DNA from 3 places in the Kerstersia gyiorum genome. Region 2 is predicted to be linked to each of the others. Evidence: predicted binding sites of a transcription regulator. Region 2 holds the regulator's gene; each other region holds the start of a gene.
What was found. Region 2 encodes LexA, which represses DNA repair genes until DNA is damaged. Its sites were predicted from a motif close to ACTGTATNNNNATACAGT; they were not measured.
Positions count from the first base shown of each region.

Region 1 (10,099 bases), 1.0 Mb from region 2:
TTTCGTCAGCACGGCAAGGCCGCCGGCATAGTAGGGGTCGGTGAAGTCCACGACCTTGGCGCGCTCAGGCGTGATGTAAATGGCGGAAATGGCGATATCGGCGCGGCCAGCCTGCAGGGCCGGGATCAGGCCCTTGAAGTCTATGTCTATCCACTCCACTTTCTTGCCCATGGCATTGGCCAGTGCTTCAACCAGTTCGATATCGAAACCGGTGCGCTGGCCATCCTTGACGAATTCCATCGGAGGGAAGGTGGCATCAGTGACTGCGCGCAGGGTTTCCTGCGCGTGTGCTGAGCCTGCGCTCCAGGCCAGACTCAGGGTCAGGGCGGCGGTTAGCAATGTGCGACGTGTCGTCATGGTCAATCCTAAGAGAGTGGGTGCGGAGGAAGGAATGCGTATCGGGGCAATAAAAAAGACAGGGAAAATTTTTAGGGCCAGGGGAAAGGATGCGTGCGGGCAAGGGTGTCAGCGTTGTTGCAGGCGGGCGGAAATGCGCCTGGCGGCGGCTAAGGTCATCTCGATCAGGGCCTGGGGGCGTTTGGAGGCACGTGTGGACGGCGCCATCAAGGTGATCGACGCGACGGCCTGTGTCGGCCGCTGGAAAATGGGTACGCCCACACCCCAGACGCCGGAATCGACCTCGCTATCGGTGACCGCATATCCTTGCGCACGGATGGCATTCAGTTCACTGGCCAGGCGTGTAGTGTCGACACCCGGTTCGCGGGCCAGATAGGCCAGTGCCGCCTGCTGGCGCGCTGTCGACATAAAGGCCAGCAGGGATTTGGCAGATGCGCCGCGCGTCAGCGGCAGGCCGCGTCCTTTCGTGAAGGAGCAGCGCAGCGGGTGCTGGCTTTCGACCATATCCAGGCACACGGCCTGGTCCTTCACCGTGACCAGCAGCCCGACGGTCTCGCCTGATGCCGCAGCCAGGGCTTCCATATCGAGCTGCGCTTCTTGGATCAGGTAGGAAGATTGGTCGAATCCCCAGGCGAGCTGCACGCTCAGCGGTCCAGGCCCGTATTCGCCTTCATGTTCTGCGACAAATCCCCAGCGCTTGAGCAGGGCGATTTGCCGGTAAAGCGTACTTTGAGCCAGACCGGTCTGTTCGGCCAGGGCGGCAATACTGAGGGGGGCGTCGTGCCGTGCTAGCGTGGCCAGGACATACAGCACACGATCAGCGCCCGCCCCGACGGATTGATCTGTTGTCACCATCGAGTTCCAAGCTGGTTGATGGCACAAAGATTATCAATTTGTGGCTTTTTTCTTCGAAATTATTCCCATATTTTGAGAATCAAAAGGGAAAACCCCGAATGTTTTCTTGCAACTGCTTGTTGGGTTCTTCACTTTGCAGGCCTTGGGCAGACAGTTTTTCCGTGCCAGGCAAACGGGGGCATGCAGCGTCGTCCCCGCGATTGGTGGCTCGGCGCTGCGCGAAGGGCTGAAACAAGGAATCAGAGAAATAAAAAAGACCCCCACGCTGCGCCTTCGGCTTGCTGCCCCCCAAGGGGGCATTTTTGTCTTGGGGCGGCCCGGCGACAAAAAAACGGCCTGGTCAAGGACCAGGCCGTTGGGGAACGCTCGGCGTCGTGCGAATTGCTCGCGGGGGCACGGCGCCAGCGATGAAGCGGTACCGGACATGAGGTTCAGGGGGGCTGATCCGTTCATGCGGGGGAACCGGTGTCCGCCATCATGGAAGCCAGTCTAGTCGCTCTGGTCTGACAGAGTCCTGAATAATTCACTGCGCTGATTTCACCGGTTTTCAATCACCTGGGACGGGCGACGGCAGTGTAAGGGGATGGCCGGGATGCCGGCCGGGACTGTCAGGAAAGGTCAGCAACCGGCGTGGACATGGCCGGGGAAGCCTTGATCGGTGTGGCGGATTTGTCATGCTGGTTTTTTGTACAGTATAATCTGATGCCATAATGCCGACGGTACCTGGATGCCGGCGGAGCATGAAAGCCACCCGGCTGCCGGGTGGCCGTGTTACCGGAATGCCCCTGACGGGAGTGTTTCCGGGGCCGGCTCCGCAAGGCAATTCAGCAGCTCCGGGCCGCTTCCGGGCATCTATTCAGCTTAAGGATTCATACATGGACGACAAACTCAGCAAGGCCGCCGCATCGGAAAAGGCCAAGGCGCTGTCCGCCGCGCTGTCGCAGATCGAGAAGCAGTTCGGCAAGGGTTCCGTCATGCGTTATGGCGACAACGAAGTCGAACATGACATCCAGGTGGTGTCCACGGGTTCGCTGGGGCTGGATATCGCCCTGGGCGTCGGTGGCCTGCCGCGTGGCCGTGTGGTGGAAATCTACGGCCCGGAATCGTCCGGCAAGACCACGCTGACCTTGCAGGTCATCGCTGAAATGCAGAAGATCGGCGGCACCTGCGCCTTTATCGACGCGGAACACGCGCTGGACGTGCAATATGCCTCCAAACTGGGCGTAAATCTTGCCGACTTGCTGATTTCTCAGCCGGATACCGGTGAGCAGGCGCTGGAAATCACCGATGCACTGGTGCGTTCGGGCTCGGTCGACCTGATCGTCATCGACTCGGTTGCGGCACTGGTGCCCAAGGCTGAAATCGAAGGCGATATGGGCGACTCCCTGCCGGGCCTGCAAGCCCGCCTGATGAGCCAGGCGCTGCGCAAGCTCACCGCCACCATCAAGCGCACCAATTGCATGGTGATCTTCATCAACCAGATCCGCATGAAGATCGGCGTGATGTTCGGCAATCCCGAAACCACCACTGGCGGCAATGCGTTGAAGTTCTATTCGTCCGTGCGCCTGGACATTCGCCGCATCGGTTCGATCAAGCGTGGCGATGAGGTCGTCGGCAATGAAACCCGCGTCAAGGTCGTCAAGAACAAGGTGTCGCCGCCGTTCAAGCAGGCCGAGTTCGACATCATGTATGGTTCGGGTATTTCGCGCGAAGGTGAAATCATCGACCTCGGCGTGCAAGCCGGTATCGTTGAGAAATCCGGCGCCTGGTACAGCTATAGCGGCACACGCATCGGCCAGGGCAAGGACAATGTCCGTGAATACCTGAAAGAACACCCCGAAACAGCCATCGAGATCGAAAACCGGGTGCGTGAAAGCCTGGGTATTTCGCTGCGCGCCCCGAGCACCGCAGGCAGCAACAGCGCACCCGAAGGCGACTTCGCCGGCTGAGCGCCGTGAGTTCGGACTGGCGCAAGGGCGGCAACCGCCTGGGCGGGAGGCCGCCAGGGCAACGTCCGTTTGACGATACGTCCGCGACGGCACGCAAGCCCGCACGGGCCACGCTCGGCGATGCCTACGTGCCGCCGGATGAGGACGAGGATTTCGAGTTCGAATCCGGCGCTGGCGCAAGCACCTGGGGCTCCTCCGATGCGGCTGATGGCGCCGTCGGCACCACCGGTGCAGGGGATGCATCTGAAGCATCTGGTATGGATGACGGCTTCGCGCCGCCATTGTCCAGGACCAGCCGTTCGGCATCTGCCCGCTCCGGCCCGGGGTGTCAGCGCCGTGCCGGCGGCTACCTGTCGTCCGACCCTGAACAGGCGCCCGCCGAACGGCGCGGACCGACACTCAAGGCCAGGGCGGTTGGCCTGCTGTCACGGCGGGAATATAGTCGCAAGGAATTGAGCGGCCGGCTGGCGCCGCATGCGCCAGACCCTGAAACCCTGACCGCCTTGCTGGATGACCTGCAAAGGGAAGGCTGGCTGTCGGATGAACGTTATGCGCGCAGCATGCTGAACCAGCGCAGCGCCCGCCAGGGCGAGCGCCGCATCATCGGCGACTTGCGCCGCCAGGGGGTTGCCGACGAATTGCTGGAAACCTTGTCCGAAGACCTGCGTGCGACCGAACTGGAGCGCGCCGTCCAGGTATGGCGCAAGCGTTTCGAAGGCAAGGCCCTGCCCGACACGCCCCAGGAGTATGCACGTCAGGCACGTTTCCTGGCTGCCCGGGGCTTTGGCGGCAATGTGGTGGGCAAGGTGCTCAAGGCCGCTTTGCGTGGCCATTCGGGGCCTGAGGGCCTTGAGGATTTCCTGCTGGATTGATGCTTCAGGCGAGTGCCCGGCACACAGACAGGGCAGTCGTCATGGCAACTGCTGGGGGGCGCCGCTGCCCGCGCAAGTTCATGCTTCGTGTATGCCCGACAGCGTCTTGAAGCAGACGGTCCGGGCGATTTTCAGGAATTCCTGCATGTAGGGCGCCTGCTCGTCTTCGGTGCGCATGGCGGCATAGAGCGTGCACCAGACGCCTTGGCGGCCCAGCTTGGCGATGTGCAGCCATCCCTGGTTGAGATATTCCGTGAGCGCCCAGTTGGGCAATGCCGCCACGCCCCGGTTGCTGGCCACCAGTTGGGCGATGATGGGGGTCAGCTCGGCCTTGCGGATAGCTGCCGGTTCGATGTCCTGCGGGTCAAGGAAGGCGGTGAATACATCCAGACGCTGGCGTTCCACCGGATAGGTGATCAGGGTCTGGTCGGACAGGTGCGAGGCTTCTATATAGTCAAGTTCCGCCAGCGGGCTGCTTTGCGATACGGCCAGCACCACCTCGTAGCGAAACAGCGGCACATAGGAAATGGCATCCAGCGCTTGCGGGTCGGAGGTCACGACTAGGTCCAGATCGCCGCGCAGCAGGGCGGGCAGCGGTGCAAAGGAAAATGCGGCTGACAGGTCCAGCGCGACTTCCGGCCACTTGGCGCGGAATTCGTCCATGGCGGGCATCAACCACTGGAAGCAGGAATGGCATTCGATGGCCAGGTGCAGCCTGCCAGTGCGCCCTGCCGCCAGCCTGGTCAGTTCCCGTTCTGCGGTACGCACCTTGGGCAGAATGTCATCGGCCAGGGCCAGCAGGCGCAGGCCGGCTGTTGTCAGGCGGGCAGGGCGGGTGCGACGGTTCAGCAACGATACGTCGAGCCGGCTTTCCAGTTCGCGCAGTTGGTGCGATAGCGCGGATTGCGTGACGTGCAGGCGTTCGGCGGCTTCCAGCAGACTGCCGCCATCGCGGATGGCGCACAGGGTTTCCAGGTGTCGGATTTCTATCATGGTGTGTCAGGGGCAGGGGCGATGGCAGGCACAAACCGGTCTAAGGGGGGGCCTAAGAGACGTTTCCCAGGTCGCCTGCCTGGCGGCCAGACCGGCGCCTATCGTTACGTCCGGGGCAGGTTGATCTTGGTCGGGGCTTGGGGCCTACTGGCATTCCAGTGGGGGTGGAAAACGCCGTCGCTGCTGTCTTTTGATAATTTCTGGTAATGAGAATATGGGGTGGAGCCGGGGAAAAATGAACCCCGATGCGCCAAGTTTGAGGCAAGGGCGCATTGTCATGAGATCCGCTCATGTTTGAGGCGTAGTATGAGTTTAACTCATTTTATGCATGCGATATTTGATTTTGTCATTGCGGTAATCCCTAGCAAAATGTTCTTGTCTTGAAAATTATTTGCACAGGGATATTTATATATGACGAAAATTCATAATTTGGGTTTCCCCCGCATCGGTGCTCAACGGGAACTCAAACGTGCAGTGGAAGCCTATTGGGCGGGCAAGCAGGATCAGGCAGCGCTGGCGGCCACGGGGGCGCAACTGCGCGCCGCGCATTGGCGCGTGCAGGCCGATGCAGGCGTCTCGCAGGTGCCGGTGGGGGATTTCGCCTGGTACGACCATATCCTGGAGTGGACCACGCTGCTGGGCGCAGTGCCTGCGCGCTTCGGCCATCCGTCCGGCGCCGATGTCGATCTGGATACCCTGTTCCGCATGGGCCGGGGCCGCGCGCCGAGCGGCACGCCCGCCGCCGCCTGCGAAATGACCAAGTGGTTCGATACCAACTATCACTACATCGTGCCTGAACTGACGCCGGGCCAGACGTTCCGCATTGCCCGCGACTACCTGTTCGCGCAGGTTGCTGAAGCACAGGCGCTGGGCTATCAAGCCAAGCCGGTGATTCCGGGCCCGCTGACCTGGCTGTGGCTGGGCAAGGGCGATGCCTTTGCCGGCGGCGCTGGTGATGAAGGCAAGCTGGCACTGTTGCAGTCGCTGCTGCCGGTGTATGCCGATGTCCTGGCGCGCCTGGCCACGCAAGGCGTGGAGTGGGTGCAGATTGACGAGCCCATCCTGGTGCTGGACCTGCCCCAGGCCTGGCGCGATGCCTTCGTGGCGGTTTACGCCCGCCTGGGTCATGTCGGCCCCAAGGTCTTGCTGGCTACCTATTTCGGCGGATTGCAGGACAACCTCGCCACGGCGGCCGCGCTGCCGGTGGCCGGCCTGCATGTCGATCTGGTGCGTGCGCCGGAACAACTGGGCGCGGTATTGGAGGCGCTGGGCAAGGACAAGATTCTGTCGGCAGGTGTGATCAACGGCCGCAATATCTGGCGTACCGATCTGGATGCGGCGGCGGCGCTGCTGGCGCCTGCCAGGGAACGCCTGGGCGAGCGCCTGTGGCTGGCGCCTTCGTGCTCGCTGCTGCATGTGCCCGTCGACCTGGTCCATGAAACCGAGCTGGATGGAGAACTGAAGAGCTGGCTGTCCTTTGCCGTGCAGAAGCTCGACGAACTGAAGTGGCTGGCCGCAGCGGTGGGCGGCAATGCCGATGCTGCCACGCAGGCGGCGCTGGACGCCCAGCGTCAAGCGCTGGAAGCCCGCCGCAGCTCGCGCCGCATTCACAACCTCGCCGTGGAGAGCCGCCTGGCTGCAGTGGCCGAGGTATCGCGTGAGCGTGCGCCGTTCGACGAACGTATCGCTGCGCAGCAGGCATTGCTCAAGCTGCCGGCCTACCCGACAACGACGATCGGTTCCTTCCCGCAAACCGCAGAAATCCGCGCGCTGCGGCGCGACTGGAAAGCTGGCGTGCTGACCGATGCTGCCTATGAAGCCGCCATCCGCAAGGAAATCGAAGAAGTGGTTCGTTTCCAGGAAGAAATTGGCCTGGACGTGCTGGTGCATGGCGAGCCCGAGCGCAACGACATGGTGGAATACTTCGGCGAATTGCTGGCCGGTTTCGCCTTCACCCGCAATGGCTGGGTGCAGAGCTATGGTTCCCGCTGCGTCAAGCCGCCCATTATCTTCGGTGATGTTGCCCGTCTGGCGCCGATGACCGTTGGTTGGTCGTCCTACGCCCAGTCCCTGACCGATCGCCCCGTCAAGGGCATGCTGACAGGGCCGGTGACCATCCTGCAATGGTCCTTCGTGCGTGATGACCAGCCTCGCGAAGACACCTGCCGCCAGCTGGCGCTGGCGCTGCGCGACGAAGTCGTGGACCTGGAACAGGCTGGCATCCGTGTCATCCAGATCGACGAACCGGCCATACGCGAAGGTCTGCCCCTGCGCCGCGCCGACTGGGCCGCCTACCTGAACTGGGCCGTGGACAGCTTCCGCCTGTCGGTGGCCGGGGTGGGTGATGACACGCAGATCCATACCCATATGTGCTATTCGGAGTTCAATGACATCATCGACTCCATCGCCGCCATGGATGCCGATGTCATTACCATCGAAACCTCGCGCTCGAACATGGAGCTGCTGGAAGCCTTTGAAACCTTCCAGTATCCCAATGACATCGGTCCTGGCGTCTACGACATCCATTCACCCAACGTACCTGAAGTGCAATGGATGGTGGAACTGATGAACAAGGCAGCGGCCCGCCTGCCCAAGGAACGCCTGTGGGTGAACCCGGACTGCGGCCTGAAGACGCGCGCTTGGCCGGAAACCAAGGCGGCATTGGAAGCCATGGTGGAAGCTGCGCGCGAACTGCGCAAGGCAGCCTGAGCCTGGACCCGGCGGCAGCGCGAGCTGCTGCCGGGTGCTTCAGGCTTTCGACCATCCAGCCCACCAGATAGAGCGCAGCCAGGCCAGCGCCGGCCGTTGCGATGTTGCCTTGGCATACCAGAGGCTGGTCCACCGGCTCCAACAACACGGCATCGGCGTGATTGGCGTCGGACAGATTTTTCGCCGGTGAAATTCCATCCCGTCTTGAACAGCGTGCTCTGACGACACCTTGCACGCTTTGACTGCTGTGGCGGTGATCGCTCGTCCGTAAAGCCTGGGGCCTGACCCCCACAGGAAAATCCTGGGGGGTGTTTGCGAAAGGGAGGGCAAAGCCGCAGTCTCGGTTTGCCTGTATTTGACACAGACGCAGGCGTAGCCTGCCGGGTCAGGAGAAGTGTCAGCGTGGGCGGGTGGCAGTCCATTGGACGGCAAAGATGCTGGCCAGGACGATGACCAGGCCCAAGAGGGCCGGGCCGGTCACGGATTGCGAGAGCAAGACCCACCCCAGCACCACGGCGGTCAGGGGGCTGAGCAGGCCCAGGGATGCCACGGCCACGGTAGGCAGCCGGGCGACGCCGCGGAACCAGAGGGCGTAGGCCAGCATTGCGCCCGCCAGGCAGAGATAGGCATAGGCCGACCATTGCGTTAGTGTCAGCGCAGGCAGTGGCGGTTCGAATAGCCAGACGACAGGGGCCAGCATCAGGCCGCCGATCAGCAGTTGCCAGCCGGTCAACGCCAGCACCGGCAGTTGCAGTTTCCAGCGGTGGGTCAGCCAGACGCCGGTGGCCATGGCGGCGGCGCCCAGTAGCGCGGCAGTAATGCCGACGGGCTCGAAGACGGTCTGTGGCGATAGCAACAGGATGGCCATGCCCAGCACGCCGGCAATGGCCGCCCAGAGGGTGCTGCGCAAAGGCGCGCGGCCGTCAATGGACCAGCTCAGCAGCATGATCAGCAAAGGCTGGATGGCGCCCAGCACGGCAGCCAGGCCGCCGGGCAGACGATAGGCCGCAACGAACAGGAAGGCCTGGAATACGCCGATGTTCAGCGCGCTCAGCACGATGAGGCGCCACCAATCCTGGCGTGCCGGCAGGCAGCGTGTGAGCAGCAGCAACAGGATGCCGGCGGGCAGTACGCGGATGAGCGCGGCGGTGAAGGGCAGGCCCGGCGGCAGGATTTCAGACGTCACGATATAGGTCGAACCCCAGATCGTGGGGCCCAATGCAGTCAGCAGGATATCGCGCCACTGACTGGAGGCAGGAGAGATGTGCATGATTTTATCTTCAGTTCAAGATAAAATGATTGTGTACATCAATTAACTTGAAGTCAAGATAAATGGACGATACCAATACTCGCAGGCCTGCAGACTCGGTGGATGCCATTCTTGCGCAATGGCGACGGGAACGTCCGGAGCTGGATGCATGGCCCATGGGGCCGATTGGACGCATCAAGCGCTGCGCGGCGCTACTGGAGCCACCGCTGGAGGCCGCACTGGCCGAGTTCGGGCTGGTGCTATGGGAATTCGACATGCTGGCAACCTTGCGGCGCGCCGGCCATCCCTATCGGCTAAGCCCGACCGAGTTGTTTTCTTCCCTGATGGTGACTTCCGGCACGATGACCCACAGGCTCAAACGCCTGGAGGCCCGGGGTTTCATTGAGCGCTTGCCCAATGCCGAGGACGCTCGCAGCATGTTGGTACAACTGACCCCGCCTGGCGTGGCGCTGATCAATCGTGCCGTGGATGTTTTCGTCGAGCACGAACGGCGGATATTGTCGGTGCTTCCCGAGGAAGTCCTGGTTGATCTCGACGAGAACCTGGCCAGGCTGCTGCTTGCCCTGGAAGGTGGACAGGGCGAGGCTGGCCCGGGCATGGCTTAGGCAGTTCAACCACAGGGTCCGCCATTGTTCAGCGTGGCGGCCGCAAGGACGAGTGCTCGTAGATTGCCGGTGTCGCTCGCCGGGAGATGTCCGAGGGCCGGAGCTGGGCCAGGCGGGCATACTTGCTGAGGAAGTCGGCATCCAGCCCGAGGTCCGGCCGGCCGCTGGTGAGGATCTTCCGGGGCGGGTGGCCGGCTGGCAGCGGCGCCGCGATGGGGGGCGCCAGCAGCTTGCGGGGTTCGCAGGGCGCCAGCGGCGTCTCCGTGCCGGTCTCGGCCGCATTCAGGCTTGCCCTGAATTTCATGGCTTCCGGCATGGGAGCCTGCGGCGGATATTGGTTTTGCAGTATCTGGTTGAAAAGCTGGTACAGGGGCAGCCGGGTGGGCAGGTTGGCCTGCAGGCGGGCCTGCGAAAGAATAGGGTAGAAGGGCGGATGGTTGATGATCAGCCCTTCGCCTTCGGCCTGCGCCTGCCTGACCGCGCGTTGCA
Region 1 is NZ_CP169556.1:2,426,374-2,436,472, reverse strand. Features, by position in the region: gene ACEW7X_RS10730 (transporter substrate-binding domain-containing protein) at 1-357, opposite strand, end outside; gene ACEW7X_RS10725 (IclR family transcriptional regulator) at 466-1,212, opposite strand; gene recA (recombinase RecA) at 2,088-3,161, shown strand; gene recX (recombination regulator RecX) at 3,167-4,033, shown strand; gene ACEW7X_RS10710 (LysR family transcriptional regulator) at 4,112-5,026, opposite strand; gene metE (5-methyltetrahydropteroyltriglutamate--homocysteine S-methyltransferase) at 5,438-7,735, shown strand; gene ACEW7X_RS10700 (EamA family transporter) at 8,133-9,005, opposite strand; gene ACEW7X_RS10695 (MarR family winged helix-turn-helix transcriptional regulator) at 9,068-9,610, shown strand; gene ACEW7X_RS10690 (hypothetical protein) at 9,639-10,099, opposite strand, start outside.
Region 1: recA (recombinase RecA) is a predicted target of LexA. The motif match lies at 1,889-1,906, and genes of this name have one in related genera.

Region 2 (10,099 bases):
ACAACCATGTCTCGTTCATCTCACGCGCCGCGCCGATTCAAGGCCGCAGCGTCATAGCCGGGGTCGGGGTCGAATTTTGAGCCAGGCATCCGCCACGCCCGCCCCTGCCGGAGCGGGCAGCGCCTCGCTCTACGAGGAAGTCGCGCAGTTGCAGGCAGGACAACCCTGGGGCCACTTCCTCGATGCAGGGACCGGCCGCGCTTCGCTATCCTGGCTATTGGGCCAGGAAACCGAGGCCTGGACCGCGGTGACCGGCTCTCCGGCCATGCTGGAAACGGTACGCCAGCATGCCGGGGACCGGCTGCGCGCCCAGGACCGCCTGGTTTTGGGCAACTGGATGGACGCCGAGCTGCTGCATGGAGAGCGCTATGACACCGTCTTGGCCGACTATCTGCTGGGCGCGATAGAAGGATTTGCCCCCTATTGGCAAGACAGGCTCTTCGCAAGACTGCGCCCGCTAGTCAGGCGGCGGCTTTATGTCATTGGCCTGGAACCCTATGTCAGCCGTTTCCCCGATGACCCGGCAGGCGCCATCGTCACTGCAATCGGCCGTCTGCGCGATGCCTGCCTGTTGCTTGCCGGAGAAACCCCCTATCGGGAATATCCGCTGGAATGGGTCTTGCGCCAATTGCGCAGTTCGGGCTTCCGTACGCTGGATGTGCGGCGCTATCCGATACGCTACGGCCCCCGCTTCATCGACAGCCAGCTCGATATGTGCACCCAGCGCCTGGGGCGTCTGCGGGACCGCCAGCTGGCGCTGTCGCTGATGGAGCATGTGCAGGATCTGCGCGCCAGGGCGCATGCGCTATGCTCGCAAGAACAAGGACTGCGGCACGGCCATGACTACCTCATCCTGGCTGAGCCGGACATGCGCTGAGCCGCTTGACCGGCGGTGGGCTGGCCTTTCCGGCAAGCTGGCAGGCCAGCCCACCGCATCGACAAAACCGCATGCCGCCGGGAAAACCCGGGAAAACGCTTCAAAACACCAAAAAAAGGCCGCAAAGCCTCACCAATGCTTGATTTCCGGACGCAAGTCCGACAAAATTGGCCCTGTATGTCCATACAGCCAAAATCATGACCATCAAGCTCACCGCGCGCCAGCAACAGATCCTCGATTTCATCCGCCAGTCGCTGGAAGGCACGGGCTTCCCGCCCACGCGCGCCGAAATTGCGCAGGCACTAGGATTCCGCTCGCCCAATGCCGCGGAAGACCACCTGAAAGCACTGGCCCGCAAAGGGGCCATCATCCTGACGCCTGGCACCTCGCGCGGCATCCGCCTGTCGCAGGCCGAAGAATCGCCCGCCCTGCAGGCGCAGCATACGGATTTCGAATCCGCGCTGGTACCGCTGGTTGGCCGGGTCGCCGCCGGCAGCCCTATCCTGGCGGCGGAACACATTGAGCGTGAGGTACGCGTGGATACCGCGCTGTTCAGCGCGCGGCCGGATTATTTCCTCAAGGTGCGCGGCATGAGCATGCGCGATGCCGGTATCCTGGAAGGCGACCTGTTGGCCGTACGCAAGGCCAGCGAAGCCCGCAACGGGCAAATCGTCGTCGCGCGTATCGACGATGAAGTCACCGTCAAGCGGCTCAGCCAGGATCGCCAGGGCTTGCGCCTGCTGCCGGAAAATCCGGATTACCCGGTCATCGAAATCAAGCCTGGCCAGCACTTCGCCCTGGAAGGCATCGCCATCGGCCTGATCCGCGCCCAGGCGCTGCACTGACCCTGTCGCGCTGACACCCTGGCACGAATACCCTGGCACTGAAGCCATGCCGTTCAACCGCCAGGCTTCAGCAGGAGGCGGCATCTGCCCGGCAAAGACCTGGCGCCGCCGTTGCCTCTTCACGCGTTCGCATGCTTGCGCCAGCTCATGAGGCCATGGGCCAGCATACCGATCACGATCCCCCAGAAAGCCGAGCCGAAACCCCATAGCGCCATGCCCGAGGCTGTCGCCAGGAAAGTAATGGTTGAGGCTTCACGGTGGGCAGCATCCTCCACCACCAGGGTCATATTGGAAACAATGGCGCCAATCAGCGCCAAGCCGGCCAGAATGGCGACCAACTCGGCCGGAACCGCCTTGAACAGCAGAACGATTGTGCCAGCGAAGGTTCCGCCGACCAGGTAGAAGACGCCATTGGCAATCCCGGCGATATAACGCTTGTCCTTCTCCGGATGGGCGTCCTTGCCGGTACACAGCGCAGCGGTGATGGCCGACAGGACGATCGTCACGCCGCCAAAGAAAGCCGTCGCAAACGATGCCAGGCCTGTCACCATAATGACTGGCCGCGCGGGCATCTGATAGCCCGACAGCTGCATCACCGCCATGCCTGGCAGAAACTGGCCCGTCAGGCTTACGATCGTCAGCGGCAAGGCCAGGCTGAAAAACGACACCCAGTCAAACTGCGGCATCACGAAAATCGGCTGGGTCCAGGACAGCGCCAGGCCTGAGAAATCAGTCAGCTGCTGCACCAGCGCCATGGCGAAGCCTGTCAAGGCAACAGCCACCACCGTGTAGCGCGGGCACAGTCGACGACAGACGAAATAGGCTCCCAGCATGGCAAACACCAGCGCTGGCATTCTGCCCGCAGCAGCAAATGCCTGGGTACCGAACTGAAACAGGATCCCTGCCATCATGCCAGCGGCAATGCCTCGGGGAATGGCGCGTACCAATTTGTCGAAGTACCCCGTCACGCCGACCAGCAGCACCAGCAACGCGGCCAGAATATATGCGCCGACAACCTGGGCCATGGATATCTCGGGAAACAGGGTAATCAGCAAAGCCGTGCCTGGCGCCGACCATGCCGTGATCACCGGAATCTTCAGCCACCAGCTCAACAGCAAGCCACTGACACCGGCGCCTATCGAAATGGCCCATATCCAGGATGCCAGCATATCCGGCGGGATATTCCCGACATGCGCGGCCTGTATGAAAATCAGCAACGGCCCTGCATATGAAATCAGTACCGCCAGAAAACCCGCCACCCACGCGGATACCGACCCTGCGCGCACACCCATGAAACCTCCCCGGCAATGAAGACAGAAATCCGCCGATATTGCCAGACATTGCCATGGCTTTCCTGCATAACCCTGCTTTTCGCATTGCTGCAGCGCCGGGCTGGCGCAACATCGCTGGCATCAAGCTGATATATTCCGTCTTCTCAACGCCATCAACGTGCAAGCCACATTCATCCATGCCTGAACAAAATAACCGCTATGGCCGCCTGGCCTCGCAGGTTTACCACCTGGACAAACCCATCGGCCATTCTTTCGGCGATGTCGAGTTCTACCTGGAACGCCTGCAACATTGCCCCGGCCCCATCCTCGAACCTGCTGCCGGCAATGGCCGCATCCTCATTCCGCTATTGCAAGCCGGGCTGGATGTGCACGGCTTCGACGCATCCGCAGAGATGCTGGCCCTGTGCCAATCGGAATGTGCGCTGCGCGGCCTGGCGGCCCCGGTCAGCTGCCAGACCTTCGAACACTTCCAGTACGAGCAATCCTTCGCAGCCATCGTCATCCCAGCCGGTTCATTCCAGCTCATCACCGATTACGACGCAGCCTCTGCCGTGCTGGCGCGCTGCTTCCAGCACCTTCAAACCCGGGGACGCCTGATTCTCGACTTGGATCCGGCTCATGCCATCCAGGCCGGTGGCCATTCGTTGCGGGCCTGGCAACCAGCGCCCAGGCAACAGCTCACACTGACCTGCGACCGTCTCAGCACCGATCATATCAACCAGGTTTCCATAGACCTGCTGCGCTACGAAGCTTGGGACGATGGCGTGCTGCAGGCCACCGAGCTGGAATCCTTCAGCCTGCGCTGGTGGGGCGTACGCGAAATGCTGGCTGCGCTGCGGGCAGCCGGCTTCAGCGACATCACGGTCTCAGGCGGCTATGCACACGGCCGCTGGCCCACGGACGCCGATGTCATCATTACCTTCGAGGCAATCAAACACTGAGGCGCCAAAGCCACTGTGCTACGGCATGGCCACCGTTAGCGCCAAGGACAGGCAACAAGGGTTGCCTACAACAACAATAGCCTGCGGCAAGCGCGCATCGTCGACAAATTCCCTGCTGCCGGCCTGATCCCTGCCTGATCGACAATCGCCAGGTAGCCTGCCCGAAGACGGTGCAGCAATAAAAAACCCCTGGGCGCCGCCAAGGCATCCAGGGGTTGTCGGTCAGGCGCGTGATGCGCCTGCCTTCCTGCATCAGTGCTTCAATACCGCACCAGGTTCACCCGGTTTGGAACCGGAGGCCACCACCGGCTCTTCCGGCTTGGCTTCTTCCTCGGGCAGAGGTGTCGGCAAGCGCTCGAGCGCATGTTCCAGCACCGCGTCGATCCAACGCACCGGAACAATCTCCAGCTGGTTCTTCACGTTGTCCGGAATCTCGGTGAGATCCTTCACGTTTTCCTCGGGAATCAAGACTTTCTTGATTCCGCCGCGATGGGCTGCCAGCAGTTTTTCCTTCAGACCGCCGATTGCCAGGACTTCGCCACGCAGAGTGATTTCACCCGTCATGGCCACATCGGCACGCACCGGAATGTGCGACAAGGCCGACACGATAGCCGTGGTGATGGCGATACCTGCAGACGGGCCATCCTTGGGCGTGGCGCCTTCAGGAACGTGCACGTGCATGTCACGCTTCTCGAACACGGTATCGGCAAAGCCCAGGCGGCGAGCGCGCGAACGTACCACGCTACGGGCAGCCTCCACCGACTCCTTCATCACATCGCCCAGCGAACCCGTGCGCTGGATGACGCCCTTGCCCGGCATGTCGGCAACTTCGATGGTGAGCAGGTCGCCCCCCACTTCCGTCCAGGCCAGCCCGGTCACCTGACCGATCTGGTTTTCCTTTTCCGCGACGCCAAAGCTGTAACGGCGCACGCCCAGGTAATCGGCCAGATTCGAACTATCGACCACAACAACCTTGGGTGCATCCGGAGCCTTGTCTTCGACTCGCTTGATCAGCTGGCGGATCACCTTGCGGCAGATCTTGCCGACTTCGCGCTCGAGTGACCGAACACCGGCTTCACGCGTGTAATAGCGCACGATGTCGCGCAGCGCATCATCCTCGACCTGCAATTCGCCATCGCGCACGCCATTGTTCTTCATCAGCTTGGGCAGCAGATGCTCGCGGGCGATACGGATCTTTTCCTCTTCGGTATAGCCAGAGAGGCGGATCACTTCCATGCGGTCCAGCAGCGCAGGCGGTATGTTCAGCGTGTTGCTGGTGGCAACGAACATCACATCCGACAAATCGAAGTCGACCTCAACGTAGTGGTCCTGGAAGGTATGGTTCTGTTCCGGGTCCAGCACTTCCAGCAGGGCCGACGCAGGGTCGCCACGGAAATCCATGCCGAGCTTGTCGATTTCGTCGAGCAGGAACAGTGGATTGCGCACGCCGACCTTGCCCATGTTCTGCAGGATCTTGCCAGGCATGGAGCCGATGTAGGTACGGCGGTGGCCCCGAATCTCGGCCTCGTCGCGCACGCCACCCAGGGCCATGCGCACGAACTTGCGGTTCGTTGCCTTGGCAATGGACTGGCCCAACGACGTTTTACCCACCCCGGGAGGACCGACCAGGCACAGGATGGGCGCCTTGACCTTGTCCACGCGCTGTTGCACCGCCAGGTGCTCCAGGATGCGTTCCTTGACCTTCTCCAGGCCGTAGTGGTCGCCGTCGAGCACGCGCTCGGCGTTGTCCAGCGAGTTGTTGACGCGGCTCTTCTTGCGCCACGGCAAGCCGATCAGCGTGTCGATATAGGTGCGCACCACCGTGGCTTCTGCCGACATGGGCGACATCAGTTTGAGTTTCTTGAGCTCGGCATCGGCTTTCTTGCGCGCTTCCTTGGGCATTTGCGCGGCGGCGATCTTTTTCTCGAGTTCTTCGAGATCAGCGCCTTCCTCGCCCTCGCCCAGCTCCTTCTGAATGGCCTTGACCTGCTCATTCAGATAGTAGTCGCGCTGGCTCTTTTCCATCTGCTTCTTGACCCGGCCACGGATACGCTTCTCCACCTGGAGAATGTCGATTTCCGTTTCCAGCTGGCTCAGCAGGGTTTCCAGGCGCTCGGTGGTGCCGAACACCTCCAGCATGCGCTGCTTTTCCTCAAGCTTGAGCGGCAGGTGGGCGGCAATGGTATCCGCCAGCCGACCCGCTTCGTCGATCCCCGACAGCGAGGTCAGGATTTCCGGCGGAATTTTCTTGTTGAGCTTGACGTACTGCTCGAACTGGCTGACAACGGCACGCCGCAGCGCTTCGGTTTCCGCATTGGCCTGGGTGTCCGGCTCAATGGGCGTGACCGAGCAGGTGAAGTGGGCTTCACCATCAGTGATCTGGGCGATGCGAGCGCGCTGCGTGCCTTCCACCAGCACCTTGACGGTGCCGTCCGGCAGCTTCAGCATCTGCAGAATGCTCGCAATACATCCGATTTCATAGACATCTTCCGGCGTAGGGTCATCCTTGCTGGCAGATTTCTGCGCCACCAGCATGATGCTCTTTCCGGATTCCATTGCCGCTTCCAACGCCTGTATCGAGCGCGGGCGCCCCACAAACAATGGAATGACCATGTGTGGGAAAACCACGACGTCGCGCAGAGGCAGCAGCGGCAATTCAACGGGTTCTGAAGGCAAGGCCCGGCTGACTGACATGATTAGGCTTCCTCGGAGAGAAACTGTAGTTCGGGAAGCGTATGGGACGACGGCGCGCTGCCGCCTGCTTCCTGTGATGAGTCAGAGATGGAGACGATATCGGAAAATACAAGCCCGGTGGCCTGAATTTTCATGAAAACCCTCCGAAGTAGAGGGTTTTCATGCCCTATCGACACTCTCAGGCGGCGTTTCCAACCGAACGGCGCAGATTTCCTTCCTCGCGGAAGAAACGGGGCTCGGCCCCTTTTTCGATGACGTCGGCATCCACGAAAACCTTGTGAATGCTGGGGTCGCTGGGCAGCTGGTACATGGTGTCCAGCAATGCCGATTCCAGGATGGAGCGCAGGCCACGAGCACCCGTCTTGCGCTTGAGCGCCTTGCGCGCCACCGCATGCACGGCCTCAGGGGAAAGCTCCAGCTCGACCTCTTCCATCTCGAAGAGCTTCTGGAACTGTTTCACGATGGCATTGCGCGGCTCGGTCAGAATGCGTACCAGCGCCGTTTCGTCCAGTTCCTGCAGCGTGGCAACCACCGGCAGGCGGCCGACCAATTCAGGAATCAGGCCGAACTTGACGAGGTCTTCCGGTTCCACCTCAGTGAACACTTCGCCCACCGAACGCTCGGACTTCTGTTTGACGTCCGCCGAGAAGCCGATGCCCGACTTCTCGGTGCGATTGCGGATCACCTTTTCCAGGCCATCGAAGGCACCGCCGACGATGAACAGGATATTGGTGGTGTCGACCTGCACGAAATCCTGGTTGGGATGCTTGCGTCCACCTTGCGGCGGCACGGAAGCCACGGTGCCTTCGATCAATTTCAGCAAGGCCTGCTGCACCCCTTCGCCCGACACGTCGCGGGTAATGGATGGGTTATCGGCCTTGCGCGAAATCTTGTCGATTTCGTCGATATAGACGATCGCACGCTGCGCCTTTTCGACATCGTAGTCGCAGCTCTGCAGCAGCTTCTGGATGATGTTTTCGACATCTTCCCCGACATAGCCGGCTTCCGTCAGCGTGGTGGCATCCGCCATCACGAACGGCACATTGAGCTGACGTGCCAGCGTCTGCGCCAGCAAGGTCTTGCCCGAGCCGGTCGGGCCGATCAGCAAAATATTGCTCTTCGCCAGTTCCACGCCGCCATCTTCAAGATGGTCGCGGTGACGAATGCGCTTGTAGTGGTTATAGACCGCCACTGCCAGCATGCGCTTGGGCGCATCCTGGCCAATGACATATTGGTCCATGAATGTCTTGATTTCCGCTGGCGTCGGCAATTCATCGCGCTGATTCTGGCGGGCTTCCTGCTGCAACTCCTCGCGGATGATGTCACGCGAAAGGTCTATACATTCGTTGCAGATGTAAACCGAACCCTCACCCTTGATCAGCTTCTTGACTTCATGCTGGCTCTTGTTGCAGAACGAGCAACGCGGAGCGCGCGCATCAAGCAGGTCTTTTTTATCAGTCATGGACTCTGTATCGGTAGTGAAGAACTCCGGCCCGATGGCCAGACGTTCTCCGACACCACTCGGGGGGAGCCTTCGGCTCCATATTAAACATGTCTCGCGACGGGCTGCCCTTCATGGCACAGCCCGCGTCCCGGCCGCCATCAGGCAACCGGGACGACGAGAATCATTCCCGCGTACTCAATACCTTGTCGATCAAGCCATAGGCCGCAGCATCTTCTGCGGACATGAAGTTATCGCGCTCGGTATCGACCTCGATACGCTCCACGGGTTGCCCCGTGTTGTCAGCCAGAATGCGGTTCAGGCGACCACGCAGGTCGAGGATTTCACGCGCCTGGATCTGGATATCGGTAGCCTGGCCTTGCGCGCCACCAGAGGGCTGGTGGATCATGATGCGCGAATTGGGCAGCGAGAAGCGCTTGCCGCGCTTGCCCGCTGCCAGCAGGAACGCACCCATGCTGGCCGCCAGGCCAGTGCACAGCGTGGAGACATCAGGCTTGACGAACTGCATGGTGTCAAAGATGGCCATGCCGGCATACACCGACCCGCCAGGCGAGTTGATGTAGAGGGAGATGTCCTTGTCAGGATTTTCCGATTCCAGGAACAGCAACTGGGCGACGATCAGGTTGGCGCTGTTGTCGTTCACGGGACCGACAAGAAACACCAGACGCTCCTTCAGCAGGCGCGAATAAATGTCGTACGAACGCTCGCCGCGCCCGGACTGCTCGACGACCATGGGGATGTAGCCCAGCCCGGTGGGCGTGACGGACGAGCCGCCGTACATGGACGCATAGAAATCGGTAAATCGCTGCATGTCAGGCTGTTCCCATCAATTGCTCGAAAGACACGTTTTCGTCGGTAACCTTGGCTTGGGACAGGATGTGTTCAACCACGTTGTCCTCGACCACCACCGCTTCGATTTCACCACGGCGCTGCTTGTCGGCCAGGTAGTAGGCAACGACCTGGGCAGGCTGCTCGTAGTTCTGGGCGAACTCTTCGATGCGGGCACGAACCTGCTCCGGCTTGGCTTGCAGGCCAACCTGCTTCACCAGTTCGGACACCAGCAGGCCCAGACGGACACGGCGTGCAGATTCGTCGGCAAACGCTTCGACCGGAATGTTGAGCGAATCAGCATTGGGCACGCCTCGTTGCTTCAGGTCTTCGCGAGCAGCTTGTACACGGCCTTGGGCATCCTGGTTGACCAGAGACTTCGGCACGTCGAATTCGGCGGCAGCGACCAGGGCGTCCATCACGCTGGACTTGGTGCGGCCCTGGGCGCGCAGCTTGACTTCACGTTCCAGGTTGACGCGGATGTCTTCGCGCAGCTTGGCGACGTCGCCTTCAGCCTGGCCCAGCGATGTCGCGAACTCGGCGTTCAGTTCCGGCAGTACGGGCTCAGCCACTTCCTTCACCGTGATGGTGAATTCTGCCGTCTTGCCTGCCACTTCCTTGCCCGGGTAGTCTTCCGGGAAGGCCAGCGGGAAGGTCTTGGTTTCGCCAGCCTTCAGGCCGCGCACGGCGGTTTCGAACTCGGGCAGCATGCGGCCCTGGCCCAGCACGAAGGGGAAGTCGGTCGCTTGGCCGCCTTCGAACAGTTCGCCGTCGATGCTGCCGCTGAAGTCCAGCGTGACACGGTCGTCGTCAGCCGCAGCGCGGTCTTCACGAGCTTCGTAGGTCGCGCGCTGCTTGCGCAGCACTTCAATGGTGCGGTCGACTTCGGCGTCGCCGACTTCTGCCAGCGTGCGCTTGATTTCCAGCGCACCCAGCTCGGGAATCTTGACTTCGGGATAGACCTCGAAGGTGGCGCTGAACGCCAGCACGCCTTCCTGGCCTTCACCTTCGGCCTTGGGCTCGAGGGTGGGCTGGCCAGCCACGCGCAGTTCAGCGGCGCGGACGGCTTGTTCGAATGCACGGCCAACTTCGGCATTGATGGCATCGTAGCGGATGCTGGGGCCGTGGCTGCGCTCAAGCAGGTTCAGGGGCACTTTGCC
Region 2 is NZ_CP169556.1:1,425,070-1,435,168, reverse strand. Features, by position in the region: gene ACEW7X_RS06320 (TonB-dependent receptor domain-containing protein) at 1-80, shown strand, start outside; gene ACEW7X_RS06315 (class I SAM-dependent methyltransferase) at 77-877, shown strand; gene lexA (transcriptional repressor LexA) at 1,075-1,722, shown strand; gene ACEW7X_RS06305 (benzoate/H(+) symporter BenE family transporter) at 1,842-3,014, opposite strand; gene ACEW7X_RS06300 (class I SAM-dependent methyltransferase) at 3,191-3,955, shown strand; gene lon (endopeptidase La) at 4,208-6,649, opposite strand; gene ACEW7X_RS06290 (hypothetical protein) at 6,652-6,783, opposite strand; gene clpX (ATP-dependent Clp protease ATP-binding subunit ClpX) at 6,828-8,111, opposite strand; gene clpP (ATP-dependent Clp endopeptidase proteolytic subunit ClpP) at 8,275-8,922, opposite strand; gene tig (trigger factor) at 8,924-10,099, opposite strand, start outside.

Region 3 (10,099 bases), 230 kb from region 2:
GACGGTCAGGCTGCGCCGGGCGCGCGAACGTGCCAGCTCGAAGGCGTAGCGCAGGACGCGGTCGGTGCCCTTGCGGGTGAAGACCGATTCCTGGATAACCAGTTCGCGGTCCGTCCCTTCGAACAGACGGCCGCCCAGATTGGTGTATTCGCCTTCCGTGTTTTCGCGCACGACGAAGAAGTCGATGTCTCCGGCCTGGCGGCCTGCCAGCGGGCACGGCACGCCTTCGAACAGGCGTACCGGCCGCAGGTTGATGTACTGGTCGAATTCACGCCGGAACTTCAGCAGCGAACCCCAGAGGGAAACGTGGTCGGGCACACGCTCGGGCCAGCCGACGGCGCCGAAGTAGATGGCGTCATAGCCCTGCAGCTGGCTTTTCCAGTCGTCGGGCATCATGGCGCCGGTGCGTTCGTAGTAGTCGCAGCTGGCCCATTCGAAATGATCGAACTGCAGGGTCAGGCCATGGCGGCGGGCGGCAGCTTCCAGGACGCGCAGGCCTTCGGGCATCACTTCCTTGCCAATGCCGTCGCCAGCCAGCACGGCGATTTTATGAGTGGGTTCCATGGGGTGTCTCCTTCCTGTTTTGCGAGGGATGCCAGGTATGCTACAAGCGCTTTGGCTTCGGATAATCCCACCGAAAGAGAAAACCTTGTGCATGAATCATGAACAATGATCCCAGCCCCGAAGATTTGCGGGTGTTTTGCGCCATTGTGCGCAAGGCGAGCTTCACCAGCGCAGCGCAAGAGCTGGGCGTGTCGCGTTCCTATGTGACCAAGCGGGTGCAGGTGCTGGAAGCGCGGTTGGGCACACGCCTGTTCCATCGCACGACCCGGCGTATTGTGGTGACGGGGGAGGGCGAGCGGGTCTACCACTGGGCGCTGCGCATCCTCAATGATATGGACCATCTGGTCGAGGAAATCGGCGTGACGCGGCAGACGCCGCGAGGTTCATTGCGCATCTGCAGCAGTTTCGGTTTCGGCCGGCGGGTGGTCGCGCCGGCCCTGTCCGCCTTGCTGGCGCGCTATCCGGCTTTGCAGGTGCGCTTCGAGGTGTTCGACCGGCTGGTGGATATTGCCTCGGAAGGGTTCGACCTGGATATCCGCGTGGGCGACGAGATTGCACCGCATCTGATCGCACGGCACCTGGCAGACAATCATCGGGTGCTGTGTGCTGCGCCGGCCTACCTGGCACGCCGGGGCGTGCCGCGGACGCTGGCGGATCTGGCGGCGCATGATTGCCTGGTGATCAAGGAGCGAGATCATCCGTTCGGGGTGTGGCGCCTGGATAACGGGCGCGAGACGCAGTCGATCAAGGTGCGCGGGCCGCTATCGTCCAACAATGGCGAGATCGTGATGCAGTGGGCGCTGGATGGCTGTGGCATCGCGTTGCGGTCGGCTTGGGACGCAGGGCCTTTGCTGCAGGCGGGGCAGCTGGTTCAGGTGTTGCCGGAGTATCGCCAGCAGGCCGCTGTGTGGGCGGTGTATCCGTCGCGGCTGGAAACGTCAGCACGCCTGCGGGTTTGCGTGGAGTTCCTGCAAGCGTATTTGCGGGGCCGGGACGTACAGGCCATGAACAGGCCAGAAGACAGGCCCGCTGGTTAAATCATCTATGATCTGTTATCGAATGATTTAATTTCCGGAGGCGGGCATGGGCCTGGTCAAGATTTCCGATTCCCTGCATGAGCAGCTGCGTACCGCCAGCAGCGCATTCAGCCGCTCCATCAATCAGCAGGCCGAATACTGGATGCGGGTGGGGATGCTGGCGGAGCTGTATCCGCATTTGAATTACGCGGAACTGTCGCGCCTGCTGCTGGAGGCCGAGCGGGTGTCCGGCGACCTGCACGAGATGGTGGCAGCGCTGGATGAACAACAGGCCGGACGGGAGCCTGATAAGCGTCAGGTCGCCTGAGCGGCAGCGGGTTCAGACAACAGGCGCCAGGCAGGCGGATTGCCTGGGCGTGTTGCCAGGATGGCTATCGGTTGAGGGGCAGCCGATAGCCATTTGTCATTGTGGCCGCGTTGTTTTACAGCGCCTTGCCGGCGTCCGGGCCGGAGCGCAGCGTGTAGATGGCGTCGAGATGGACCAGGACGGCGAATTTGGGCGTCTTCATGCCGTTCTGGCTGGCGAATGCCACGGCGTCGTCGAAAGGCTGGCCTTCGCTGAAGACTTCCGGCGTGCCAACGAAGCGGTAGCCGTCCAGGGCTTCGCGGTCGATGACGGCAATGGCCATTTTCGAGCCGTCGAGGATATTGCGCAGCGTCTGGCCGCCGGTATTTTCGTTGTAGATCAAGGTCTGGTCGTCATAGGCACGCAGTGAACGCTTGGGGCCGATATCCGGCAGGCCATCCTTGCTGACGGTGGACTGGATCGGAAGCTGTTTGGCCAGCATGGCTTTCATGGCGTCATTGAGGACTTGCATGGATGGGACTCCTGTTTGAAACGTAGGGAAAACGGGGACGCGGGCAGCTCAGGTGGTGCTGCCGATAGAGAATATATAATTTGTTATTGAATTATATATATATTGTATATTTTCTGCTGTCCCGTGTATGGCATGCGCGGCGGGGCGGCTCGGGGATGGCGCAAGCGCTTCCACGCTGCGCCTTCGGCTTGCTGTACCCCCGGAGGGCATTTTTGTCTTGGGGCGGCCCCAAGACAAAAATGCCAGGGGTTTGATATGGATCTGCCATCCCCCTTGTGTGTCATGAGGCTTCGTGCTGGAATGAAAACTCAGTTCCTCACCACGTTTCCTCACTACAGGATGGGCATCATGAGTCAATTCCGCATTGCTGTTGTCGTGGGTAGTTTGCGCAAGGATTCGTTCAACCGGCAACTGGCCAACGCGCTGGCGCGCCTGGCACCGCCGGACCTGGTTTTCGAACAGGTGGAAATCGGCAATCTGCCGCTCTACAACCAGGATGACGACGCCAACACGCCGGAAGTGGTCTTGAAATTCAAGGAAAAGATACAGTCGGCCCAGGGCGTGCTGTTCGTTACGCCGGAATACAACCGTTCCATTCCTGGGGTGCTGAAAAATGCACTGGACCAGGGGTCGCGTCCTTATGGCACGAATGCCTGGGCTGGCAAGCCTGCCGGCGTGATCGGCATTTCCATCGGCGCCATCGGCACCGCACTGGCCCAGCAGCATCTGCGCAATGTGCTGGTGTTCCTGGATATGCCTACTCTGCAGCAGCCTGAGGCCTTCCTGCATGCGAAGGAAGGCTTCTTCGATGCCGATGGCGGCATCGGCGCGGGCAGCAAGGATTTCCTGCAGAATTGGGTCAATCGCTACGCTGCCTGGGTCAGGAAGAACCAGTAAATCCGAACGCCCCTGGGCAGGCCACCCTGGCTTGCCCGGTTGGCCCGCAGCCATTCCGCCGGCAGGCCAGGCTTGCCGGCGTTCGTGCCGCATGGCTGTGCTGGCGAGCCGCATCCGGGCTATCCGGCATATCCGGGCTGTCCCGAATGGGGCCAGCGTTGTCGGCAGCAGGAGGCTGCCGGTGCATGCCTTCAGGTCGGGGACAGGGAGCTGATCACACCGATCAGGATGACGATGCCGGCGGCAAAAATGACTTCAAAACGCGTATTCTTCGCTATGGCCTGCAAGGCCTGCGGCTGGTTGCGCATGCGCGGCACGAGGACATAGCGGTTGAACAGCGCCAGCGCCACCATGGCAGCCACGGCCAGGAACTTGGTTTCCATCAGGCGCATATAGAGTGTCGCCCAATTCCAGGGCCATGGCCCCAGGATGAGGAAGAGATTGCCCAGGCCGCTCAGGATGGCAATGGCCACGGCCCAGTGCCCCAGGCGGGAGTAGCGCACCAGGGTCTGGATGATGGCGCCATCGGGATGATGCGCCAGGCGGCGCAACTGCACCAGAACCCAGGGCAGGCCGCCGGCCCAGTAGGCAATGGCCCAGAGATGCAGCGTCTGGTTGCCGCGATGCAGCCAGCCCAGGGCACCGTCCATGGCAGCGGCATGGCCGGTGGCGGCCAGTGCTGCCAGCATGGCGCCGCTGGCCAGGGCCATGGCGCGATGATGCTGCCGGTCTTGCCTGCGATACAGCCAGGCCAGCAACAGGACGGGCAGCAGGAAAAACTGCCATTGCCAGGCCTCTCCGTAGCGCGTGGCCAGCAGGACGGCTTGCCAGGTATCTGGCGACAGAATGTCTGCCATGCTGCCGGCCATGCGTCCGGCCTGCAGGGGAATCATGAGCAGGGTCCCGGCACAGGCCAGGAGCGTACAGGCCGCATAGACGCGGCGCGCCGGGCGTGATAGTTCAAGCGCCAGCGAGGGCGCTGTCAGGAAGCCGAGATAGATACCTGTGCCGCAGCACAGCAGCAGGCCTGCGACATGCAGCTGGCGCAGCAGGATGGGTAACAGTTCCAGCACGACGAGGCGCGCTCAGGGCTGCAGCGTGAAGTCGTATTGTCCCGAAACCTTGTGCGAATCGGCAGACGTGACGTTCCATTCGACCTGATAGCGGCCGGGGGCCAGTGTCGTGGGCAGGGGGAGAGTCAGGCTTTTGCGGTCATCGGAGGCATAGGACAGCTTCCCGGTTTCCAGGGACTGGCCGTCCGGGCCGGTGACGGTGATGGTGCTGAAAGGCAGTTCGACACGGCCGTCGAAGACGATGGCAACGGCGGCAGGCGTATTGCTGACGGTACTGCCGGGGGCGGGGGTCTGTTCGATGGCGTGCGAGTGGGCCTGGGCGAGGCCATGAACACCGGCCAGCAGGCTGGTGGCCAGCATGGCTGCGGCCAGGCGGCTGCGGGATTTGGACATGATGAGGGCGGATCTTTGTATTGCGGAAAACCCGATAGTAATACATCTCAGTCTCGCACATGGATTGCGGCCTTGGCATGCCGATCTGAACGGAACGACTGACGCAGGATAAAATACTGTTTATTTATACAGTAAAATAGAGCGTCAGCCATTCAGATATTCCTGCCATCCATCATGTCATCGCCGTGCCCTGATTCCGTTTCGGTGTACCCCCTTGTTTCCGGTGCCGGACAAGAACCCCTGCCGCCTGCCATGCTGCCGCATCCTGATGTGTGGCGTGGTGGACAGGGGTTGGCGCGCGAGCCAGCCTGCGTGGCAACCGGCTGGCCGGAACTCTCGGCGCAGTTGCCGGGAGGCGGCTGGCCGCGTGGCGCCCTGGTGGAAATCCTGTTGCCGCACACGGGATGCGGGGAATGGCAATTGCTGCAGCCCGCCTTGCTGCCGGGAGAACGGCCGGTGGCGCTGGTGCGCCCGCCGCATATACCCCAGGCCGCCGCCTGGGAGCAGGGCGGTGGAGACATCGCGCGCCTGATGTGGGTCAAGGCCAGCCAGGACGGCGATGCCCTGTGGGCGGCGGAACAGATCCTGCGCAGCAGTGCGCTGGATGCGCTGCTGTTGTGGCAAGGGGCCGCCGAATACCGCCAACTGCATCGCCTGCACCTGGCGGCGCAAGGCTGCCATTCGCTGTTTTTCATGCTGCGGCCGCAGTCCATGGCCTGCCAGCCGTCGCCGGCTGCCTTGCGCCTGGCCTTGATGCCCCTGCAGGGCGGCAGCTTTCAGGTCAGCATACTCAAGCGGCGCGGCGGGTGGGCCTCACAGGCGGTCAGGCTGCCAATGGCAGGCCAGGCGGGCATGCCATTGGCATCATTGTTGGAGAAAGAATCCCATGCAGGTCTGGCTAGGCGTGCATCTGGTCCGTCCCGGACTGGATGCCTATCGCCACAGCATGTCTGATCCGCAGCTGATAGTGCTGCATCAGGGCAAGGTGTGGGCCTGTGGCGGGCAGGCCTGGCAGGCTGGCGTGCGCCCGGGCATGCGCCAGGCGGGCGCGCGAGCGCTGGCCCCCGAGGCCTGTTTCATGAATCGCGACCTGGCCAGCGAAAAGCAGTTGCGCGAGGAACTGGAACTGGCCTTGCTGCCGTACACGCCCATGCTGGCCTGGAAGCGCGACGATGCGCTGGTGCTGGATATTTCGGCCAGCCTGGCCTTGTTCGGCGGATTGCGGCGCCTGTACGCCCAGGTGCGTGACAGTCTGCGGCAATTGGGCGTTGCCGTGCGCCTGGCACTTGCGCCCAGTGCCAGCGGCGCCTGGCTGCTGGCGCGGGCCGGGCAGGCAGCCAGGCGCCGTATCCTGCGGCCATCCCGCTTGGCCATGGGCCTGGATGGCTTGCCGCTGGCCTTGCTCGATGGCGCCGGCCCCCATCTGTCCTGGCTGGAAAGCCTGGGTTGCCGGACGCTAGGGGCGGTGCGCCGCCTGCCGCGCGATGGCCTGCGCCAGCGTCAGGCCGATACCTTGCTGGCGCAGCTGGACCAGGCCTATGGCGTGCAGGGGGAATGGCATGAGTGGGTCCGGCCGCCGGAACATTTCCGCAGCCAGGTCCTCAGCCTGTTCGCGGTGGAGCGGCATGATGCCTTGTGCTGGCTGGCCCGGCGGTTGCTGGTGCAATTGCAGGCCTGGCTGGATGTGCGCCAGCAGGCAGTAACGGAATTGCGCTGGAGCCTGCATCATGAAAGACGCCAGCAGGCCGGCCCGCGCACGCATTTCGACCTGAAACTGGCGCAGCCGGCCTGGGAGCCCGAACACCTGCTGCGTCTGCTGGCCGAGCGCCTGGCACGCAGCCAGCTGGCTGCGCCGGTCAATGCGGTGACGCTGGAGGTGCTGGCCTGTCAGGCGCGTCCGGGCGGGACCGGCAATCTGCTGGCGGAGCCAGGCGCGGCAGGAGATGCGGCGGCGCTACAGGACGTGCTGGCGGCCCGTCTGGGGGCCGGAAATATCCTGCGGGCCAGCCCGGTGGCGGATCACCGTCCGGAGCGGGCCTGCCGCTGGCTGCCCTGCCAGGGGCAGGTGGGCGGGCCGCCAGCGGGTTCAGGGGCGGATGGCGGGCTGGCGGCCGGGGCGGCAATGTTGCCGGACCGTGCGCAGCGGCCTTTCTGGCTGCTGGAAACCGCACAATTGCTACCCATGGCGGGCGAGCAGCCCGTTCATGCCGGCGCCGTGCTGCGCCTGCTGGCGGGGCCGGAACGTATCGAGGACGGCTGGTGGGATGGCGGTGTGGCTCGGGATTATTTCATTGCCGAGCATGAAGCCAGCGGCGTGCGCTACTGGGTATACCGGCAACGGCAGGCGGGCCTGCCCGGCATGGACATGGCCTGGTTCCTGCACGGCGTCTACGCATGAGCGACGCCGCTGGCTTATCCGCCTTGCCTGCCTACGCGGAATTGTGCTGCCTGAGCAATTACAGCTTCCTGCGCGGCGCCTCGCACCCGGAGGAACTGGTGGCGCGGGCGGCGGAACTGGGGTACGCCGGGCTGGCGCTGACGGATGAGTGCTCCGTGGCGGGTATCGTGAAGGCACATGTCGAAGCCGGGCGGCAGGGCCTGCCGCTGCTGGTGGGGGCGTCCTTTGTGCTGAGCCGGGCCGATGGCACGCGCCGGCTGGCGTTCGTTGCCCTGGCTGAGTCCCTGGCAGGCTATGGCAACCTGTGCGAACTGATTACCCTGGCGCGGCAGCGTGGCGCCAAGGGCAGCTACAGGCTCTATGATTCGGACCTGGACCCGGATGAACCAGCAGTGCTGGCTGTAGCGGCCGCACAGGATGCCGGGGCGGAGGGCGCGTTGCCGGATGCCGCAGCCGCGCATCCGCTGCCATGGCGGCACCTGCTGGGCCTGCCAGGGTGCCTTACCCTGCTGCTGCCTGAATACGCGGCGCCGTTGCCGGAAGTGCAGGCGCAGGCCGCCTGGATGGCACGGGTATTTGCCGGGCGCGCCTGGGCCGGCATAGCCTTGCACAGGCGTGGTCGGGATGCCGCGCACGCGCAATGTGTTGCCGCTGCTGCGGCGGCAGCCGGCCTGCCCGTGGTGGCCATCGGCCAGGCGGAAATGCATGTGCGCTCCCGCAAGCCGCTGCACGATACCTTGCTGGCGATCCGCACCGGGCAGACGGTGGAGGCGTGCGGCCTGGCGCGGCTGTCCAATGCCGAGCGCCATCTGCGCAGCCGCCTGCAGCTGGCAGCCCTGTATCGGCCGGAATGGCTGGCTGAAACCGGGCGCCTGGCGGCACGTTGCCGTTTCCGCATGGATGAAGTGCGCTACGCCTACCCGGAGGAAATCTGCCCGCCCGGCCATACGCCAGGCACGTATCTGCGGCAGGAGGCCATGGCAGGCGCCCGGCGGCGCTTTCCAGACGGCGTGCCGGAAAAAGTGCTGGCCCTGGTGGAAAAAGAGCTGGGCCTGATCGTGGAGATGGGTTACGAGGCCTATTTCCTGACGGTCTATGACATTGTCCGCTATGCGCGCCGGCAGGGCATTCTTTGCCAGGGGCGCGGTTCTGCCGCCAACAGCGCCGTGTGCTTCTGCCTGGGCATCACCGAAGTTGATCCGGTGAACGGCAATTTGCTGTTTGCCCGCTTCATCAGCAAGGAGCGCGGCGAACCGCCAGACATCGACGTGGACTTCGAACATCAGCGGCGCGAGGAAGTCATCCAGTACATCTACGAACGCTATGGACGGGACCGCGCTGCGCTGGCGGCTGTGGTCATCACCTACCGCATGCGCAGCGCGCTGCGCGATACTGGCCGGGCGCTGGGCGTGGACCCTGGCATCATCGACCAGGTGTGCGCGGTCTATCGCCATTGGGACGGGCGCGCCCGCCTGGCTGAACGCATGCAGGATGCCGGCTTGCAGGCGGATGCGCCGGTCGCGCGCCAGTGGCGCGTGCTGGTCGAAACCCTGCTGGGGTTTCCCCGGCATCTTTCGCAGCACCCAGGCGGCTTCGTGATTGCGCGCGACCGTCTGGTGCGCCTGGTGCCGGTGGAAAATGCAGCCATGGCAGGCCGCAGCGTGGTGCAGTGGGACAAGGACGATCTGGACGCGCTGGGGCTGCTCAAGGTGGATGTCCTGGCGCTGGGGATGCTGAGCGTCCTGCGCCGCGCGCTGGAGTGGGTGGGGTGGCGTCGTGGCCGGCACTGGAGCATGCAGGATATCCTGCCGGAAGACGCGGCCACCTATGACATGATCTGCGCGGCCGATACCGTGGGTGTGTTCCAGATCGAATCGCGGGCGCAGATGAGCATGCTGCCGCGCTTGCGGCCCAGGACCTACTACGATCTGGTGATACAGGTTGCGATTGTCCGGCCCGGGCCGATCCAGGGCGGCATGGTTCATCCTTATCTGCGGCGCCGCCAGAAGCTGGAGGACAGCAGCAGCCCCGGCCCGGAGGTCGAACAGGCCTTGCTGCGCACACTGGGCGTGCCTATCTTCCAGGAACAGGTGATGCAGATTGCCATGCTGGCGGCCGGTTTCACCGATGGCGAGGCCGACAATCTGCGGCGTTCCATGGCGGCCTGGCGTCGGCGTGGCGGCCTGGGCGGTTTTCATGAAAAGATACTGACCGGCATGACGGCGCGTGGCTATAGCGCTGAATTCGCGGAGCAGATTTTCCGGCAGATGCAGGGCTTCGGCGAATATGGTTTTCCGGAAAGCCACGCCGCCAGCTTTGCGTTGCTGGCCTATGCCAGCGCCTGGCTCAAGTGCCATGAGCCCGAGGCTTTTCTGGCAGCCTTGTTGAACAGCCAGCCCATGGGGTTCTACTCCCCGTCCATCCTGGTGCAGGATGCGCGCCGGCATGGCGTGCAGGTATGGCCGGTATCGGTGTGCGATAGCGCCTGGGAAACGGTGCTGACGCCAGCCGGCGAGCGTCCGGCCGTGCGCCTGGGGCTGTCGCGGGTCAAGGGGCTATCACAGGAGGCGGCGCAGCGGCTGCTGGCAGCGCGAGCGCAGCGGCCATTCACGGATATCCAGGATGTCGCGCAGCGGGCGCTGCTGGGGCGGGCGGAATTGCAGGCGCTGGCCGCATGCGGCGCTCTGGCGGCATGGCACGGCAACCGCCGCACTGCGCTTTGGGAAGCCGGTGGCGCCAGGGTGGAAACCGGCCTGCTGGCCGGTGTGCCACGGCAGGCTGAGCAATTGCCCTTGTTTGCGCCCATGAGTGCGGGGGCGGAGGTGCTGGCGGATTATCGCCACCTGGGCCTGAGCCTGGGGCCGCATCCCCTGCGCCTGTTGCGAGCCGAATTGCAGGCCAGGCGACTGATGACGGCTG
Region 3 is NZ_CP169556.1:1,650,278-1,660,376, forward strand. Features, by position in the region: gene ACEW7X_RS07325 (tartrate dehydrogenase) at 1-564, opposite strand, end outside; gene ACEW7X_RS07330 (LysR substrate-binding domain-containing protein) at 663-1,601, shown strand; gene ACEW7X_RS07335 (ParD-like family protein) at 1,648-1,908, shown strand; gene ACEW7X_RS07340 (pyridoxamine 5'-phosphate oxidase family protein) at 2,024-2,419, opposite strand; gene ACEW7X_RS07345 (NADPH-dependent FMN reductase) at 2,768-3,316, shown strand; gene copD (copper homeostasis membrane protein CopD) at 3,508-4,389, opposite strand; gene ACEW7X_RS07355 (copper resistance CopC family protein) at 4,402-4,782, opposite strand; gene imuA (translesion DNA synthesis-associated protein ImuA) at 5,035-5,736, shown strand; gene ACEW7X_RS07365 (Y-family DNA polymerase) at 5,669-7,180, shown strand; gene ACEW7X_RS07370 (error-prone DNA polymerase) at 7,177-10,099, shown strand, end outside.
Region 3: imuA (translesion DNA synthesis-associated protein ImuA) is a predicted target of LexA. The motif match lies at 4,898-4,915, and genes of this name have one in related genera.